4 regions of the Sphingopyxis sp. OPL5 genome follow, and region 1 is predicted to be linked to each of the others. Evidence: predicted binding sites of a transcription regulator. Region 1 holds the regulator's gene; each other region holds the start of a gene.
The links. The regulator LexA, encoded in region 1, represses DNA repair genes until DNA is damaged. The targets are predictions, from matches to a motif close to GTTCCNCNCTTGTTCT.
Positions count from the first base shown of each region.

Region 2: uvrA (excinuclease ABC subunit UvrA) is a predicted target of LexA. The motif match lies at 2,616-2,631, and genes of this name have one in related genera.
Region 3: EEB18_RS15095 (ribonucleoside-diphosphate reductase subunit alpha) is a predicted target of LexA. The motif match lies at 1,557-1,572, and genes of this name have one in related genera.
Region 4: EEB18_RS11110 (ImuA family protein) is a predicted target of LexA. The motif match lies at 3,138-3,153, and genes of this name have one in related genera.

Region 1 is NZ_CP060725.1:4,368,438-4,372,356, reverse strand. Features, by position in the region: gene EEB18_RS21015 (ComEC/Rec2 family competence protein) at 1-1,472, shown strand, start outside; gene lexA (transcriptional repressor LexA) at 1,426-2,109, opposite strand; gene EEB18_RS21005 (molybdopterin molybdotransferase MoeA) at 2,175-3,365, opposite strand; gene moaC (cyclic pyranopterin monophosphate synthase MoaC) at 3,362-3,835, opposite strand; gene EEB18_RS20995 (hypothetical protein) at 3,893-3,919, opposite strand, start outside.
Region 2 is NZ_CP060725.1:99,380-103,298, forward strand. Features, by position in the region: gene EEB18_RS00415 (hypothetical protein) at 161-925, shown strand; gene EEB18_RS00420 (hypothetical protein) at 922-2,115, shown strand; gene EEB18_RS00425 (hypothetical protein) at 2,112-2,495, shown strand; gene uvrA (excinuclease ABC subunit UvrA) at 2,643-3,919, shown strand, end outside.
Region 3 is NZ_CP060725.1:3,125,549-3,129,467, reverse strand. Features, by position in the region: gene EEB18_RS15100 (Hsp70 family protein) at 1-1,127, opposite strand, end outside; gene EEB18_RS15095 (ribonucleoside-diphosphate reductase subunit alpha) at 1,613-3,553, shown strand; gene EEB18_RS15090 (endonuclease domain-containing protein) at 3,714-3,919, shown strand, end outside.
Region 4 is NZ_CP060725.1:2,333,784-2,337,702, reverse strand. Features, by position in the region: gene EEB18_RS11125 (polysaccharide deacetylase family protein) at 1-446, opposite strand, end outside; gene EEB18_RS11120 (CoA-acylating methylmalonate-semialdehyde dehydrogenase) at 418-1,911, opposite strand; gene EEB18_RS11115 (LysR family transcriptional regulator) at 2,007-2,894, shown strand; gene EEB18_RS11110 (ImuA family protein) at 3,157-3,919, shown strand, end outside; gene EEB18_RS11105 (Y-family DNA polymerase) at 3,848-3,919, shown strand, end outside.

The DNA.
Region 1 (3,919 bases):
GGCTGAGCGATCATATCCACGGGCAGATCGACGGATCGGCAGGGGGGATCGCCGCGGCGCTCGTCGCGGGCGATCGCGGCGCGATCAGCGAGGCCGACGAGGAGGCGATGCGGCGGAGCGGGCTGGCGCATTTGCTGTCGATCAGCGGGCTGCATGTGACCGCGGTGGTGACCTTTGCAATGCTGATCGCGATGAGCCTGCTCGCGCTCAGTCGGCGGCTGGCGCTGGCGGGCTATGTGCTGCCGCTGGCGGCGGCGGTCGCAGCGCTGGCGGGCGGGGGGTATACGTTGCTCGCGGGGGCCGAGGTGCCGACCTTGCGCTCGTTCATCGCCGCGCTGCTGGTGCTGATCGCCTTTCTGCTCGGGCGCGAGGCGCTGACGCTGCGGCTGGTCGCGGCGGGCGCGCTGATTGTGCTGATCTGGCGCCCCGAATCGCTGGCGGGGCCGAGTTTCCAGCTGAGTTTCGCGGCGATCACCGCGATCGTCGCGCTCCACGAAAGCCGCGCGATGCAGCGGTTCATGGCGCGGCGCGAGGAGCCATGGGTGTTTCGCCTGGGACGCGGGGTCGCGGGACTGGTGATCACCGGGCTCGCGGTCGAGGTCGCGCTGGCGCCGATCGCGCTGTTCCATTTCCACAAGGCGGGGCTCTATGGCGCGCTCGCCAATGTCGTCGCGATCCCGCTGACGACCTTTGTCATCATGCCCGCCGAGGCGCTGGCTTTGCTGTTCGACAGCGTCGGGCTCGGCGCGCCCTTCTGGTGGGTCGCCGAGCAGGCGCTGAACGCCCTGATCTGGCTCGCGCACAGCGTCGCCGATGCGCCCGGCGCGGTCGCGACGCTGCCGGTGTTCCCGCCCTGGGGTTTCGGCCTCGCGATCTTCGGCGGGATATGGCTGCTGCTGTGGCGGACGCGCTGGCGTTGGGCGGGGGCGGTGCCGCTGGTCCTCGGCATGGCCGTCCTGCTCGCCCAGCCGCGGCCCGATGTGCTGATTACCGGCGACGGCAAGCATATCGCCGCGGCACAACCCGACGGCAGCTATGCGTTGCTGCGCGAGCGGGCGGGGGATTATGTGCGCGACGCGGTGGCCGAGGCGGCGGGCATCGATGCGCCGCTCGCCGCGCTCACCGACCTCGATCATGTCGCCTGCAACCGCGATTTCTGTCGCTGGACGCAGGATGGGCGCACCATCCTGGCGGCGCGCGGGCGCGACCGGATCGAGGGGGCGGACATGGCGGCGGCGTGCGCCGCGGCCGATGTGGTGATCAGCGAGCGCTGGCTGCCGCGCGAATGCGCCGGGCGCTGGCTGACGATCGACCGCGATACCTTGCCGCAGACCGGCGGGCTGGCGCTTTACCTCGGCGATCGGCCGCGCGCGGTGACGGCGTTAGGCGCGGGCGACGAGCATATGTGGCGCCGCCCGCCGCAGGTCAGTGGTAACGACGAAGCAGTCCCGACAACTTCCCTTGCACGATGACGCGCTCGGCGGCGTAGCGCTGCGGCTCATAGGCACTGTTCGCGGGATCGAGACGGATCATCTTGCCCTCGCGGCGGAAATATTTGAGCGTCGCATCCTGCCCGTCGACGAGCGCGACGACGATATCGCCTTCGCGCGCGGTGCTGACCTTTTGGATCAGCGCATAATCGCCGTCGAAGATGCCGGCCTCGACCATCGAGTCGCCCGACACTTCGAGCGCATAATGTTCGCCCGAACCAAGCAGCGCGGCGGGGACCGCGAGATTGTCATGATTTTCGAACGCCTCGATCGGCACACCCGCGGCGATCTTGCCGTGGAGCGGGACCTCGACGATGTCGTTCGCGGCGATCGGGCGCATCGCCGGGGCGGGCTTGCGCAGCGGCACGACATTGTCGCGATCGGTGCTGACGGCCGCCTTGCCGCCCTCGGGAAGCTTGACGACCTCGAGCGCGCGGGCGCGGTTGGGGAGGCGGCGGAGGAAGCCGCGCTCCTCGAGCGCGCTGATCAGGCGGTGGATTCCCGATTTGGATTTGAGCCCGAGCGCCTCCTTCATCTCCTCGAACGACGGCGAGATGCCGCTCGCGTCGAGCTTTTGCTGGATGAAGTGGAGCAGTTCATGCTGCTTGGCGGTCAACATCGGGCGTTCTCCATGATGCCGGTTTCGGACATAAGGAGAACGATAATGGAACAGAAGCGAACTTGTCAAGCGATGTCGATATAATCCGCCGCGTCGCCCGCCGCGCGGGACGGCGCACCGATCTCGCGGATGACGAGCGCATTCGCCGCAGCGAGCGGAAAGGTGCGGCCGCTGTCCTGTCCGTCGAAGGGCGAGAGAAGGCCGCCGTCGATCCGTCCGCGCAAATAGTCGCGTCGCGCGCCGCCGGGGCCGAGGGGGGCCGCGAGCGGGGCCCTGCGCAGTTGCGGGAGCGGGGCTCGCGCGCCGGCGAGATGGCGGACGAGGGGGAGCAGGAACAGGGTCGCAGTAACGAAGGCCGACGAGGGGTTGCCGGGCAGGCCAAGCAGCAGCGCGTCGCCGAGCGTGCCCGCGATCAGCGGCTTGCCGGGGCGCATCGCGATCTTCCAGAAATCGAGCCGCCCGCCGGCATCGTCGAGCGCGCCGCGGACATGGTCGTGATCGCCGACCGAGGCGCCGCCGACGGTGACGATGACGTCGTGACGTCGCGCCAGGTCTTTTAATACCTTGGATAAAATTTCACGGTCGTCGCGGATGTGGAGCGGGATGCTGACCACGGCGGGCTCGGCGGCGAGCATCGCGGCGAGCATCGTGCCGTTGCTGTCGGGGATCTGGCCGGGCGCGAGCGCACGGCCCGGCTGGACGAGTTCGTCGCCGGTGGTGAGGATCGCGACACGCGGGCGGGCGCCGACCACAAGCTGCGCGTCGCCACCCATGATCGCCGCGGCGATCGCACCGGCGTTGAGCCGGGTTCCGGCGGCGACGAGCATGGCGCCGGTCGCGAAGTCGCTGGCGCGGTCGCGAATATGGGCGCCCTGGGCCTCCGGGCCATCGCCGGTCAGCGTCAGGACCGTGCCGTCGGCGGCGACATCTTCCTGCAGGATGACCGTGTCGGCGTCGTGGGGGACCATCGCGCCGGTGAAGATGCGGATCGCCTGACCCGCGCCGAGGGGCAGGACGGGCGCGGAGCCTGCGGCGACCTCGCCGATGATCGTCCATGGTCCCGGCAGGTCGGCGAAACGGATCGCATAACCGTCCATCGCCGAAAGCGGCGCCGCGGGCTGGTCGCGCAATGCGATGACATCGTGCGAAAGATAGCGGCCAAGCGATTCGGAAAAGGCGATATTCTCGGGCGCCAGCGGCGCGCGGAGCGCGAGCAGGCGTGCCTGCGCCTCCTCGACGGGGAGCAGCTTGCTCATTCGGCGCGCCAGTCGCCCGAGCGGCCGCCGCTCTTTTCGAGCAAACGAATATCCCCGATCATCATCGCGCGGTCGAGCGCCTTCGCCATGTCGTAGAGGGTGAGCAGCGCGACCGAGGTGGCGGTGAGCGCTTCCATCTCGACCCCCGTCGGCCCCGTGGTCGCGGCGGTCGCGGTGACCGAAATGCCGGTTTCCTCCCATTCGAACTCGACGCCGACCTTGGTGAGCGCGAGAGGATGGCAGAGCGGGATGAGGTCGGCGGTGCGCTTGGCGCCCATAATCCCGGCGATGCGCGCGGTCGAGAGGACGTCGCCCTTGGGCGCGTTGCCGGTGCGGATGGCTTCGAGCGCCGCAGGGGACATGGTGATGCGGCCGGTGGCGACGGCGCGGCGCGCGGTTGCGGGCTTGGCGCCGACGTCGACCATATGGGCGGCGCCGCTTTCGTCGAGATGAGTCGGGCGTTGGGTCATGGCGATGAAGCGAAGCAACGCTGCGGAGGAAAGGCAAGTAGAGATAATGACAGGCGGTCAGGTGACGATGATTTCCAGCGATGG
Region 2 (3,919 bases), 410 kb from region 1:
TTCTGACAATGCCGCGACCAGGCGCAATCAAATAGCGTAGCCGTTAGACGAAGGGATCGAATTAGTGTATCGAAGATTGAATTCGCGTGCGGTCTGGGTGATAAAGATTTTAGGTTGCAGCGTGGAGCACAATATTTACTGCTGTTCGGGGGGAGAGCATATGAGAAAGACAGCGGTTCGCTGCTATCTTGCAGGATTGGCCATAATGGTCGGATTGCCTGGGTGCACCGCGACGTTTGGCGATGTTCATCATTTCGCGACAGTCGACAAAAGTAACGGCGAAGTCGTCAATATATTCCGCGTCACAGTGAGCGGAGAGGCAATCAACACCAACGCCCGTTATCTGTCGGGATACTATGATGAACGCGCCATCGACCTGTTCTTTAACGAAGTGCAATCGACACCGCTGGACAGTTCGAAGGGCTTCGGCGCCGCACCTTCTTTTTTTAACGGATTCGACTGCGCCGACCTCGATCCCGCGGCGTGCGCGGCCAAACGTGAACAACGGCTCGCGACGATCCCGATCGGAAATGACAGCGGAAAAAAAGGTGCCTTCGTACTGCTGCTGAGCACAAACGCCGACGCGATCGCGAACACCATCGGTGCTTTCAGCGAAAGCGACGTCGTCATGCAGTCGGTTATGTATCTCGCAACCAAAGAGAAGCGCAGGGATGCAGCCATTATCGAAGCGACGACCTCCACCACTACGCAGCAGCGGCGTGCAACGATGGATACGATCGATGCGCTGTCAAAAATAACGGGCGCCGCAGGTGCCCCGCTCACGCCGGCACAGCAGGAGCAACGCTGGCTTGCGATCCTGCGCGCCGCGGCAGCTGGGATAGCGCCGCAGGCGCCACCCGGGTTCACAACCATCGCCGAGGCGAACGCATGGTTCGCAAGGCAGCCCCGCGGGCTTCAACAATGAGCCGCCTCTTCCCCATTTTGGTAACCGCATTCTTTTTGCTTTGTGGTTGTACCAGCAATCTGACCGTTCAGGTGGATGTGATGAATCCGGCCTACGCCGCAGCAGCGGTAACCGAGGCCCGCATGTTGCAAGACATTAACGAACTAGCGAGCGGCGGACATTCGAGAGCAGGGCGCGTTTTGTCGGTCTCCCAAGCCAGCATGATCGCTTTTGTCGATACCTGCTATGACTTGAAAATAGCGTCTAACGAAGCCGCCGGCGCGGCGGATGCCAACACCTTGTTGAGAAGCTTGAAAGCCGATCTCTCACCTATTCATCGCATCATCGATCGTGAGCGTCCGGCCCTGGAAGAAGCTGATAAACAGGCTCGCGCGTCCATTCCGTCGCTTTCGTCTTTCGCGGGACTGAGCGGGTTTCAACAATCTCGTAATTCGCAGAACGTGTGGGCTACGCCGCTTCCCGATGAGGCAAAAGCGGCGCTGATGATCTGGCAGATGGCCTATGACCAGCATGCCGAGAATATACGAGGCTATGTGGCCGCAGAGCGAATTGGAACTTGCTCCAATCTAAAATATCCCAAGTTGGAAGTTCAGGCAGAAACGGCAGAAGACATCGCTCAAAAACAAGTAACGCAGTCGGCTTCGCCGTCTGTGGTCGGTGACGGCACGTTATTAAATTATCTGCCGCACGCCTATTTCGTTACGAGAGCCGGAGATTCGGCTTGGGCGCCGAACTACAACCATGCGTTTGGTCGCGGCTTTGGAGGCAACACCAGCGTCGCCCTGAAATTGAATAATACGGCCGATTTTTCGGTGAAAGGTTTTGTGTTCGATGGACGTGCGACTGCGGACATGGTAAAGAAGTTATCGACGCTAGCGGTGTCCACGGTCGCCGCGGCATATGGAGCGCCGGTGGCGCTGACGCCCGGACAGGGTGGTGCTCCGTCTCAAATCGCCTTTACGCCAGACAGTTTGCTATCCGACCCCGAAATTGCGATCGCCGCCGATGCCGCCAAAAACCAAGCGTTTCGGAACAGCCTTTTCCAGATCGGCGATACGGTGGTTGCCAATTTTGCAAAACTAAGAGCGGGTGACGGGGCGGCGACAGGCATCGTGAATGCGACGATCGCGGCCAACAAATCGACATACTCCGGTTCGACGCCGGGCAGCGGGGATGGGACGGGGCCATGAACCTTAAGGACTATAAGCCGGATGATTTGGTTGAGGCAAGGCTTGCCGGCGTGTGGCGCTCGGCCGTTGTGGTGAAGCCTTGGTCGGAATTAATGCAGTACGTTGGGGTCAAGCGAGTCGATGCGCCCGGCGAATACCCCGTCACCAACTCTGCCGATATCCACTTGTCCGCGGCGCTCATGGTTTCGAATGCCGATTTTCCGGTGGGCAGCGCGATCCGTGTCCGGCGACTTGGCACTGATGCTTACTGGCCCGGCGAAATTGCCCGAATTCTGCCCGATGAACGGTATACTGTGCGGCTGAGGGGCCTGTCGGGCCAGACGATTGTCGTCGCATCGCCGATGATCGAGGCGGATATTTCGATCGACAACGACACATAGCGAATCCGCATTCTCGACGGAATCACGGCGCGACGTCATTCCGCGGTGGCGGCGCCCCAATACATTGCGAGTCAGCCCAGCTGTTCTTATCTTCAAGCGAACGCGCCCCCTTGCGCGCAAAGAACAAATCTGGAACACACCCCTCCCATGAGTCTCACCCACATCTCCGTGCGCGGTGCGCGCGAGCATAATCTGAAGGGCGTGAACGTCGACCTGCCGCGCGACGCGCTGGTCGTCATCACCGGCCTGTCGGGTAGCGGCAAGTCGAGCCTCGCCTTCGACACCATCTATGCCGAGGGCCAGCGGCGCTATGTCGAGAGCCTGTCGGCTTACGCGCGCCAGTTCCTCGAGATGATGCAGAAGCCCGACGTCGAGCATATCGACGGGCTGTCGCCGGCGATCAGCATCGAGCAGAAGACGACGTCGCGGAACCCGCGCTCGACGGTCGCGACGGTGACCGAAATCTACGACTATATGCGCCTGCTGTGGGCGCGCGTCGGCATTCCCTATTCGCCCGCCACCGGCGAACCGATAAGCGCGCAGACGGTCAGCCAGATGGTCGACCGCGTGATGGAATTGCCCGAGGGCACGCGGGCCTATCTGCTCGCCCCCGTCGTTCGCGGCCGCAAGGGCGAGTATAAGAAGGAACTCGCGCAGTGGCAGAAGGACGGCTTCACGCGCGTCCGCATCGACGGCGAATTTTACGAGATCGGCGACGCCCCCGCGCTCGACAAGAAATACAAACATGACATCGAGGTCGTCGTCGACCGCATCGCGGTGCGCGAAGGCCTCGGCACGCGGCTCGCCGACAGTTTCGAGACCGCGCTGAAGCTCGCCGAGGGGCTCGCCTATGTCGACCTCGCCGACGGCCCGGTGCCGGGGCGCGAAGAGGAAGACACCGGCGGCGCGATGAAGGGCGCGGGCATCCCCGCGAACCGGTTGATCTTCTCGGAGAAATTCGCCTGTCCCGTGTCGGGCTTCACGATCGCCGAGATCGAACCGCGGCTGTTCAGCTTCAACGCGCCGCAGGGCGCCTGCCCCGCGTGTGACGGGTTGGGGGAGCGGCAGGAGTTTGACCCAGACCTTGTAGTGCCGAACCATGCGCTGAGCCTGAAAAAGGGCGCGGTGGTGCCGTGGGCGAAATCGAACCCGCCCTCGCCTTATTATATGCAAGTGCTCGAAAGCCTTGGCAAAGCCTATGGTTTCGACCTGACGACGCCCTGGCAGGACCTGCCCGGCGAGGTGCAGTTGGTCATCCTCTATGGCACCGGCGGCAAGCCCGTCGAACTGACCTTCAAGGACGGCAAACGCAGCTATACGACGCACAAGGCGTTCGAGGGCGTCATCGGCAACCTCAACCGCCGCCTGCTCCAGACCGAAAGCGCGTGGATGCGCGAGGAGCTGAGCAAATATCAGACGCCGCA
Region 3 (3,919 bases), 1.2 Mb from region 1:
CCGCCCGCATCGCGGTGCCCCGTATCGACCCCCAGCGTGAAAGGGCAGACGTCGGTCAGGCGGATCTCCTTGAGCGCCGCGTCGCGGCTCTTCAGCCCCGCCTGCACCGCCGCGCCCAGCGCGATCGCATGGTCGGGGTTGATCTGCGCATTGGGAAAGCGCCCGAACATCCGCGTCACCGCGCGGCGGACCAGCGGCATCCGCGTCGCGCCGCCGACCATCACGATCTCCGACAGGCCCTCGGCGCGGACATTGCCGTCGCGCAGCGCGCGCAGCACCGGGTCGCGCAATCGGTCGATCAACGGCTGCGCCCGCGCCTCGAACGCCTCGCCGGTAATCTCGCATTCGAACGCCTCGCCCCTCCACACGATCTGGAACGGCGCGCGGTCGGCGTCGCTCAGCGCGCGGCGGGTGCGTTCGGCGGCGGCACGCATCACCTCGTCGAGCATCGCGCTGTCGCCCGGCTTCGCCTTCAGCCCCTCGCCCAGCGCATCGCGCGCCAGCGCGACGATCGCCGCGTTGAAATCCTCGCCGCCCAGCCGGTTGTCGCCCGCCGAGGCGCGCACCTCGATCACCCCGTCGAAAATCTCGACCAGCGAGACGTCGAAGGTGCCGCCGCCAAGGTCGAAGACCAGAAACGGGCGCTCCTCCTCGAGCTCATGGATGCCATAGGCCAGCGCCGCCGCGGTCGGCTCGTTGATCAGCCGCTCGACCTTCAGCCCGGCGAGTTCGCCCGCGCGCCGCGTCGCCTTGCGCTGGCGGTCGTTGAAATAAGCGGGAACGGTGATGATCGCGCCGGTGACCGGTTCGCCCAGAAACGCCTCGGCATCGGCCTTGAGTGCGCCGAGCACCATCGCCGACAGCTCTTCGGGGCGGTAGCGGCGCTTGCCCAATCGCGCTTCCTCGGTCGTGCCCATCCGCCGCTTGAAGATCGTCGCGGTCGCCTCGGGATGCGTCGCCTGCCGCTCACGCGCCGCGAGGCCGACGAGCAGCGCGCCGTCGTCGCCGACGCTGACCGCAGAGGGGGTGAGCAGGTCGCCGAGCGCGTTGGGAATCAGTTCGGGCCCGCCGTCGCGCCACACCGCGACCGCGCTGTTCGTCGTCCCCAGATCGATCCCCACCAGCATAAGTGCCTGTCCCCCAACGCGCTTCCAGGGCACACCGCCTAAAGGCTGCGTGCCGCGATGAAAAGCCGCTCCCCCATATCTTGTGTCACCCGAAATAATTTTTGCCGGTGCGGCACTTTTGTCACGCCCGCGCCGGACCCGCGGAAAGCCGCGGCCCGACTCCGCGAAGCGTGCTTTGCCATCGACGAAACGAATCAAAATGGCGACGAGTCGAGTCCCTAATCTGTCATTTACTCTCTTGCGTCTCAGCGCCGACGTGGCACTATGGATGGTGGGTAGACCACGGGGGCACCCCAAGAAATAGTGTTTGGCTGGAAATGGCGGTTTTCCGTCGCTCATGAGACATGGGCACGGGAAAGAGCGTTTTGCGCCCAAAAATATGTGCCCCCGAGGACGGTTTAGATGCTAGGCTGGGGTTTCGTCCCGAGTCGAACAAGACAGGAACAGGCGCGCGATGCGCGCCGGTGTAATCGAGGGCGTGATACATGGATTTTCGGGAAACGGACCGGGTGGAGACGAGCGACGTGGCGACGATGGAATTGACGAAAAACGACACGCAGGCGGCCCCCGAATCAAAGGGCGATTCGCCCGCAACGGCAAAGCTCAACGACAGCGGCGAGGCGAAAGTCCACGCGCGCCGGTTCGAGGTCGTCACCGACCGCAGCCGCGACGCGCTGCTCACCGACTTCGGCAAGGAAACGCTCGAAGACCGCTATCTGCTTCCCGGCGAATCCTATCAGGATCTCTTCGCGCGCGTCGCGTCGGCCTATGCCGACGATCAGGACCACGCCCAGCGCCTCTACGACTATATCTCGAAGCTGTGGTTCATGCCCGCGACCCCCGTTCTCTCGAACGGCGGCACCGGCCGCGGCCTGCCGATCAGCTGCTATCTGAACTCGGTCCCCGACAGCCTCGAAGGCATTGTCGAGACGTGGAACGAAAATGTCTGGCTCGCCAGCCGCGGCGGCGGCATCGGCACCTATTGGGGCAGCGTGCGCGGCATCGGCGAACCGGTCGGCCTCAACGGCAAGACCAGCGGCATCATTCCCTTCGTCCGCGTGATGGACTCACTCACCCTCGCCATCTCGCAGGGCAGCCTGCGCCGCGGCTCGGCCGCCTGCTACCTCGACATCTCGCACCCCGAGATTGAGGAGTTCCTCGAAATCCGCAAACCCTCGGGCGACTTCAACCGCAAGGCGCTCAACCTCCACCACGGCGTGCTGATCACCGACGAGTTCATGGAGGCCGTCCGCGACGGCACCGAATTCAACCTGCGCAGCCCCAAGGACCAGAGCGTCCGCGGCGCCGTCGACGCGCGCAGCCTGTTCCAGAAGCTCGTCGAAACGCGCCTCGCGACCGGCGAACCCTACATCATCTTCATCGACCAGGTGAACCGCATGATGCCCAAGCATCACCGCGATCTCGGGCTCAAGGTCACCACCTCGAACCTGTGCAGCGAAATCACGCTGCCGACCGGCCGCGACCATCTCGGCAACGATCGCACCGCGGTCTGCTGCCTCTCGTCGCTCAACCTCGAAACCTGGGACGAGTGGAACGGCGACAAGATGTTCATCGAGGATGTCATGCGCATGCTCGACAACGTCCTGCAGGATTATATCGACCGCGCCCCGCCCGAAATGGCGCGCGCCAAATATAGCGCCAGCCGCGAACGTTCGGTCGGCCTCGGCGTCATGGGCTTCCACAGCTTCCTCCAGGCGCGCGGCCTGCCCTTCGAGGGCGCGATGGCGAAATCGTCGAACCTGCGCGTTTTCAAGCATATCCGCGCGCAGGTCGATCAGGCGTCGATGCTGCTCGCCAACGAGCGCGGCCCCTGCCCCGACGCCGCCGATCAGGGCGTGATGGAGCGCTTCAGCTGCAAGATGGCGATCGCGCCGACCGCGTCGATTTCGATCATCTGCGGCGGCACCAGCGCGTGCATCGAGCCGATCCCCGCGAACATCTACACCCACAAGACGCTGTCGGGCAGCTTCTCGATCCGCAACCCGCACCTCGAAAGCCTGCTCGTCGACAAGGCGAAGAACAGCGACAATGTGTGGAACTCGATCCTCGAAAAGGGCGGCAGCGTCCAGCACCTCGACTTCCTGACCCAGGACGAGAAGGACTGCTACAAGACCAGCTTCGAGATCGACCAGCGCTGGCTGCTCGAACTCGCCGCCGACCGCACCCCCTATATCGACCAGGCCGCGTCGCTGAACCTGTTCATCCCGGCCGACGTCGAGAAATGGGACCTGCTCATGCTCCACTATCGCGCGTGGGAACTCGGCATCAAATCGCTCTATTATCTCCGCTCGAAATCGGTGCAGCGCGCCGGCTTCGCGGGCGGGGTCGAGGCCGACAACACCGCCGAAGCGCCGGTGTATCAGCTGGAGAGCACCGATTATGACGAGTGCCTGGCCTGTCAGTAAAGCATAAAACCCCTCTCCCCTTGTCGGAGAGGGAGGGGCCCGTCGCCGCGTGAGCGGCGATGGGAGGGTGAGGGGGCGAGGCAAGCGTGCCGACCTCCCTTGGTGGACAACCGAAAGAGCGCGTAAGCTCCGCCGCGAAGCCACCGACGCAGAGAAGCGCATGTGGCGCGCCTTGCGGGAGGCTTTCCCTCTCGCAAAGTTCCGCCGCCAGCAAGCTCTCGGGCCCTATTTCGCCGATTTCGCATCGCACGCCGAACGGCTGGTGATCGAAATCGACGGGGGACAGCATGACGAAGCCCTCGCCTATGACGAAGCACGAACCCGCTTCATCACCGGCGAAGGCTACAAGGTGATCCGGTTTTGGAA
Region 4 (3,919 bases), 2.0 Mb from region 1:
TCGAGGAAGGGGAAGCGGAACCAGGGGCGATAGCCGGGGCGGCCCTTGAGCCAGACCTCGGCGGCATCGATGTCGGCTAGATAGGCCTCGGCCGTCATGCCGCTCAGATGCGGATGGCTGTTGCTGTGGTTGGCGATGACATGCCCCGCGGCGACATAAGCCGCGAGCTGCGCCTCGCCATGCGCCCCGTCGCCATGCCCGATCGCCGCCGGGTTGACGAAAAACACCGCCTGCGGCGCCTCCGCTTTTTTCAGTTCGGCGATGATGCGCGCGGTGCGTTCCTCGGGCGTGAAGAAAGCCCCGCGCCCGCGCGGCGCGTCGTCAAACGACAGCGCGATCATCTTCTGCGCCGCCGCCGGGACCGGCAGCAGCAACAGAATCAGCAGAGGCAGGAACAGCCGCCGCAACAAGGCGGTGTCAGCCCATCGTCGGGATGACGAAAGCATTGCCGCCGTCGGGCGATCCGTCGGGCCAGCGCGCGGTGATCGTCTTGACCTTGGTCCAGAATTTTACGCCTTCCATGCCGTGCTGGTTGGTGTCACCGAACGCCGAACGCTTCCAGCCGCCGAAGCTGTGATAGGCGACCGGCACCGGGATCGGCACGTTGATGCCGACCATGCCGACGTTGACCCGCGCCGCGAATTCGCGCGCGGCATGGCCGTTGCGCGTGAAGATCGCGACGCCATTGCCATATTGATGCTTCGAGGGCAGCGCCAGCGCGGTTTCGAAATCGGGGGCGCGGACGATCTGCAGCACCGGGCCGAAAATCTCTTCCTTGTACGATTCCATGTCGGTGGTGACATGGTCGAACAGGGTCGGGCCGATGAAGAAGCCCTTTTCATATCCCTGCAGCGTGAAGCCGCGGCCATCGACCACCAGTTCGGCGCCTTCGTCGGCGCATTTCTGGATCCAGCCTTCGACCTTTTCCTTGTGCGCCTGCGTCACCACCGGGCCGTAATGCGCTTCGGCATCGGTCGATACGCCGACGCGCAGCGCCTCGATCGCGGGGATCAGCTTGGCCTTCAGCCGCTCGGCGGTCTCGTCGCCGACGGGGACCACCACAGGAAGCGCCATGCAGCGCTCGCCCGCCGAGCCGAAGGCGGCGCCGGCAAGGTCGTTCACCACCTGGTCGAGGTCGGCGTCGGGCATGACGATGCCGTGATTCTTCGCGCCACCCATCGCCTGCACGCGCTTGCCGTTGGCGACGCCGCGATTGTAGACATAATGCGCGATGTCCGACGAGCCGACGAAGCTGACCGCGCCGATATCGGGATGGTCGAGGATCGCGTCGACCATTTCCTTGTCGCCATGGACGACCTGGCAGATGCCCTCGGGCAGCCCGGCCTCGAGGAAGAGTTCGGCGAGGCGGACGGGGACCGAGGGGTCGCGCTCGCTGGGCTTGATCAGGAAGGCGTTGCCGGTCGCGATCGCGACGCCGGACATCCACAGCGGAATCATCGCGGGGAAGTTGAACGGGGTGATGCCCGCGCCGATGCCGATCGGTTGGCGCATCGAATAGACGTCGATGCCGGGGCCGGCGCCCTGCGTATATTCGCCCTTCAGCACATGCGGGATGCCGCAGCAGAATTCGATGACTTCGAGCCCGCGCTGGATGTCGCCCTTCGAATCGGCGATCACCTTGCCATGCTCGCTCGACAGCAGATGCGCGAGTTCGTCCATGTTCGCTTCGACGAGGCGCTTGAATTCGAACATCACGCGCGCGCGGCGCTGCGGGTTGGTCGCGGCCCAGCCGGGCTGCGCCGCCTTCGCCGCGGCGACCGCCTTGTCGAGCAATGCCGCATCGCCCAAAGCGACCTCGGCCTGCACATTGCCGTTGTTGGGGTCGAAGATCGGGCTGCGGCGGCTGCTGCCACCGGCGCCGCCGACGATAAGATGGTCGATCTGTCGCATGGTCTGTCTCCCAAAAATGTTGCGCCTTCCACAGACCAGGTGCGCCGCGATTGCAAGGGATAGACTTGCAGGACAATGCTGCATATTTGCAGGTCATGGACTGGGACAAGCTGCAATATTTCCTGACCGTCGCGCAGCATGGCACCCTCGCACGCGCCGGAGCGGCGCTGCAGGTCGATGCGACGACCGTCAGCCGCCAGCTGAGCGCGCTCGAGGCGGGGTTGCAACAGACATTGTTCGAACGCGCGCCGGGCGGTTTCCTGCTTACGGCGGCCGGCCGCGCGCTCGTCCCGCATGCCGAGGCGATGGCGGCGGCGGCGGCGCGCATCCGCTCGGCCGGCGACGGCGGCGCGGCGCTGTCGGGGCAATTGCGGATCAGCGTGTCCGAAGGGTTCGGGGGCAATTTCATCGCGCCGCGCCTCGCGGGTTTCGTCGCCGCGCATCCCGAGCTCGAGATCGACCTCGTCGCCTCGTCGGGGTTTTTGAACCCGTCGCGGCGCGAGGCCGATATGGCGGTGCTGCTCGCGCGGCCGCGAAAAGGCCCGCTGATCACGCGCAAATTGTCGGACTATAGCCTCGGTCTTTATGCGCCCGCCGACCGCACCGACTGGCAAGCGGCGGTCGCCGCGACCCCGCTGTCGCGCGCCGGGGTGCCGGTGATCGGCTATGTCCCCGACATCCTCTACGCCCCCGAACTCGACTATCTGGGCGAGATCGAGCCGGGGCTGCGCGCCGGGGTGCGCTCGTCGAGCATTCTCGCGCAAAGGCGGATGATCGCGGGCGGCGCCGGGGTCGGGGTTTTGCCTTGCTTCCTCGCCGCGAACGACCCCGCGCTGGTGCGGGTGCGACCCGACCAGGTCATCGCGCGCGCCTTCTGGCTCGCGCTTCACCGCGACGTCGCCCCGCAACCACGCATCCGCGCCTTCATCGACTGGCTCGACGCCGAGGTGCGCGAGAGCCGGGGGTTGTTCGTTCCGGGGTGAGCAGACTCTTCGCCTCCCCTTCTTCGTCATCCCCGCGAAGGCGGGGATCTAGCTTTTTCCTTCTTCGTGCCTTTGCGCCTTTGCGTGTGATTTTTGTGGGTTCACGCAAAGGCGCAAAGGCACGAAGAAAAGAGAAGAAGAAGGAAGCTGGATCCCCGCCTTCGCGGGGATGACGGGGTTTTAGGCGAGAGGGTCAGGCTGTCCCTGACTCGCCTTGACAAGCGCGGCTCTGAAGGCGCTAATAGAACAAATCAGGAACATCATGCCCCACGAGTCGCACCCTTCTATTGCCGGCCTGCGTCGGCGTCTCGCCCGGATCACCGGCGAGGCCGAGCCGCGCGCCGAAACGGCGGGGCGGCTGGCGAGCGGTCATGCGGACTTCGACGCCGCGCTCGGCGGCGGACTCGCGACGGAGCGCGTGCATGAATTTTTCGCCGCCGACGCACTCGACGCGAGCAGCGCCGCCGCCTTTGTCGCGCTGCTCGCGCTGCGCCTTCCCGGCCCGGCACCGCTGGTCTGGCTGCGCACCACCGATGCGGGCCGGCGCGGCGGGCAACTCTATGCGCCCGGCATCGCCGAACTTGGCGGCGATCCCGACCGGCTGCTGCTGATTGAGGCGCCCGATCCCAAATTGTTGCTCGCCTGCGCCAATGATGCGATCCGCTGCGCCGGATCGGCGGCGGTGATCGTCGAAAGCTGGGGCAAATTCCCGCTGCTCGACCTGACCGCGGGGCGGCGGCTCGCGCTCGGCGCGCGCGATGCGGGAACCACATTGCTGATGCTGCGGCTGAACGCGGTCCCCAGCGCAAGCGTCGCCGAAACGCGCTGGAGCGTCGCCGCCGCGCCGTCGCGCGAACTGGAAGCCCATGCGCCGGGCGCTCCCGCCTTCGACCTCGAACTGCTGCGCTGGCGCGGCGGCGCCGCGGGCGGGCGCTGGCAAATGGAATGGAACCATGACGAACAAGTCTTCGGGCCGAATGCCGGCGAAGCGGCGCTATCTGGCGCTGTTCTTCCCCTGGCTGCCC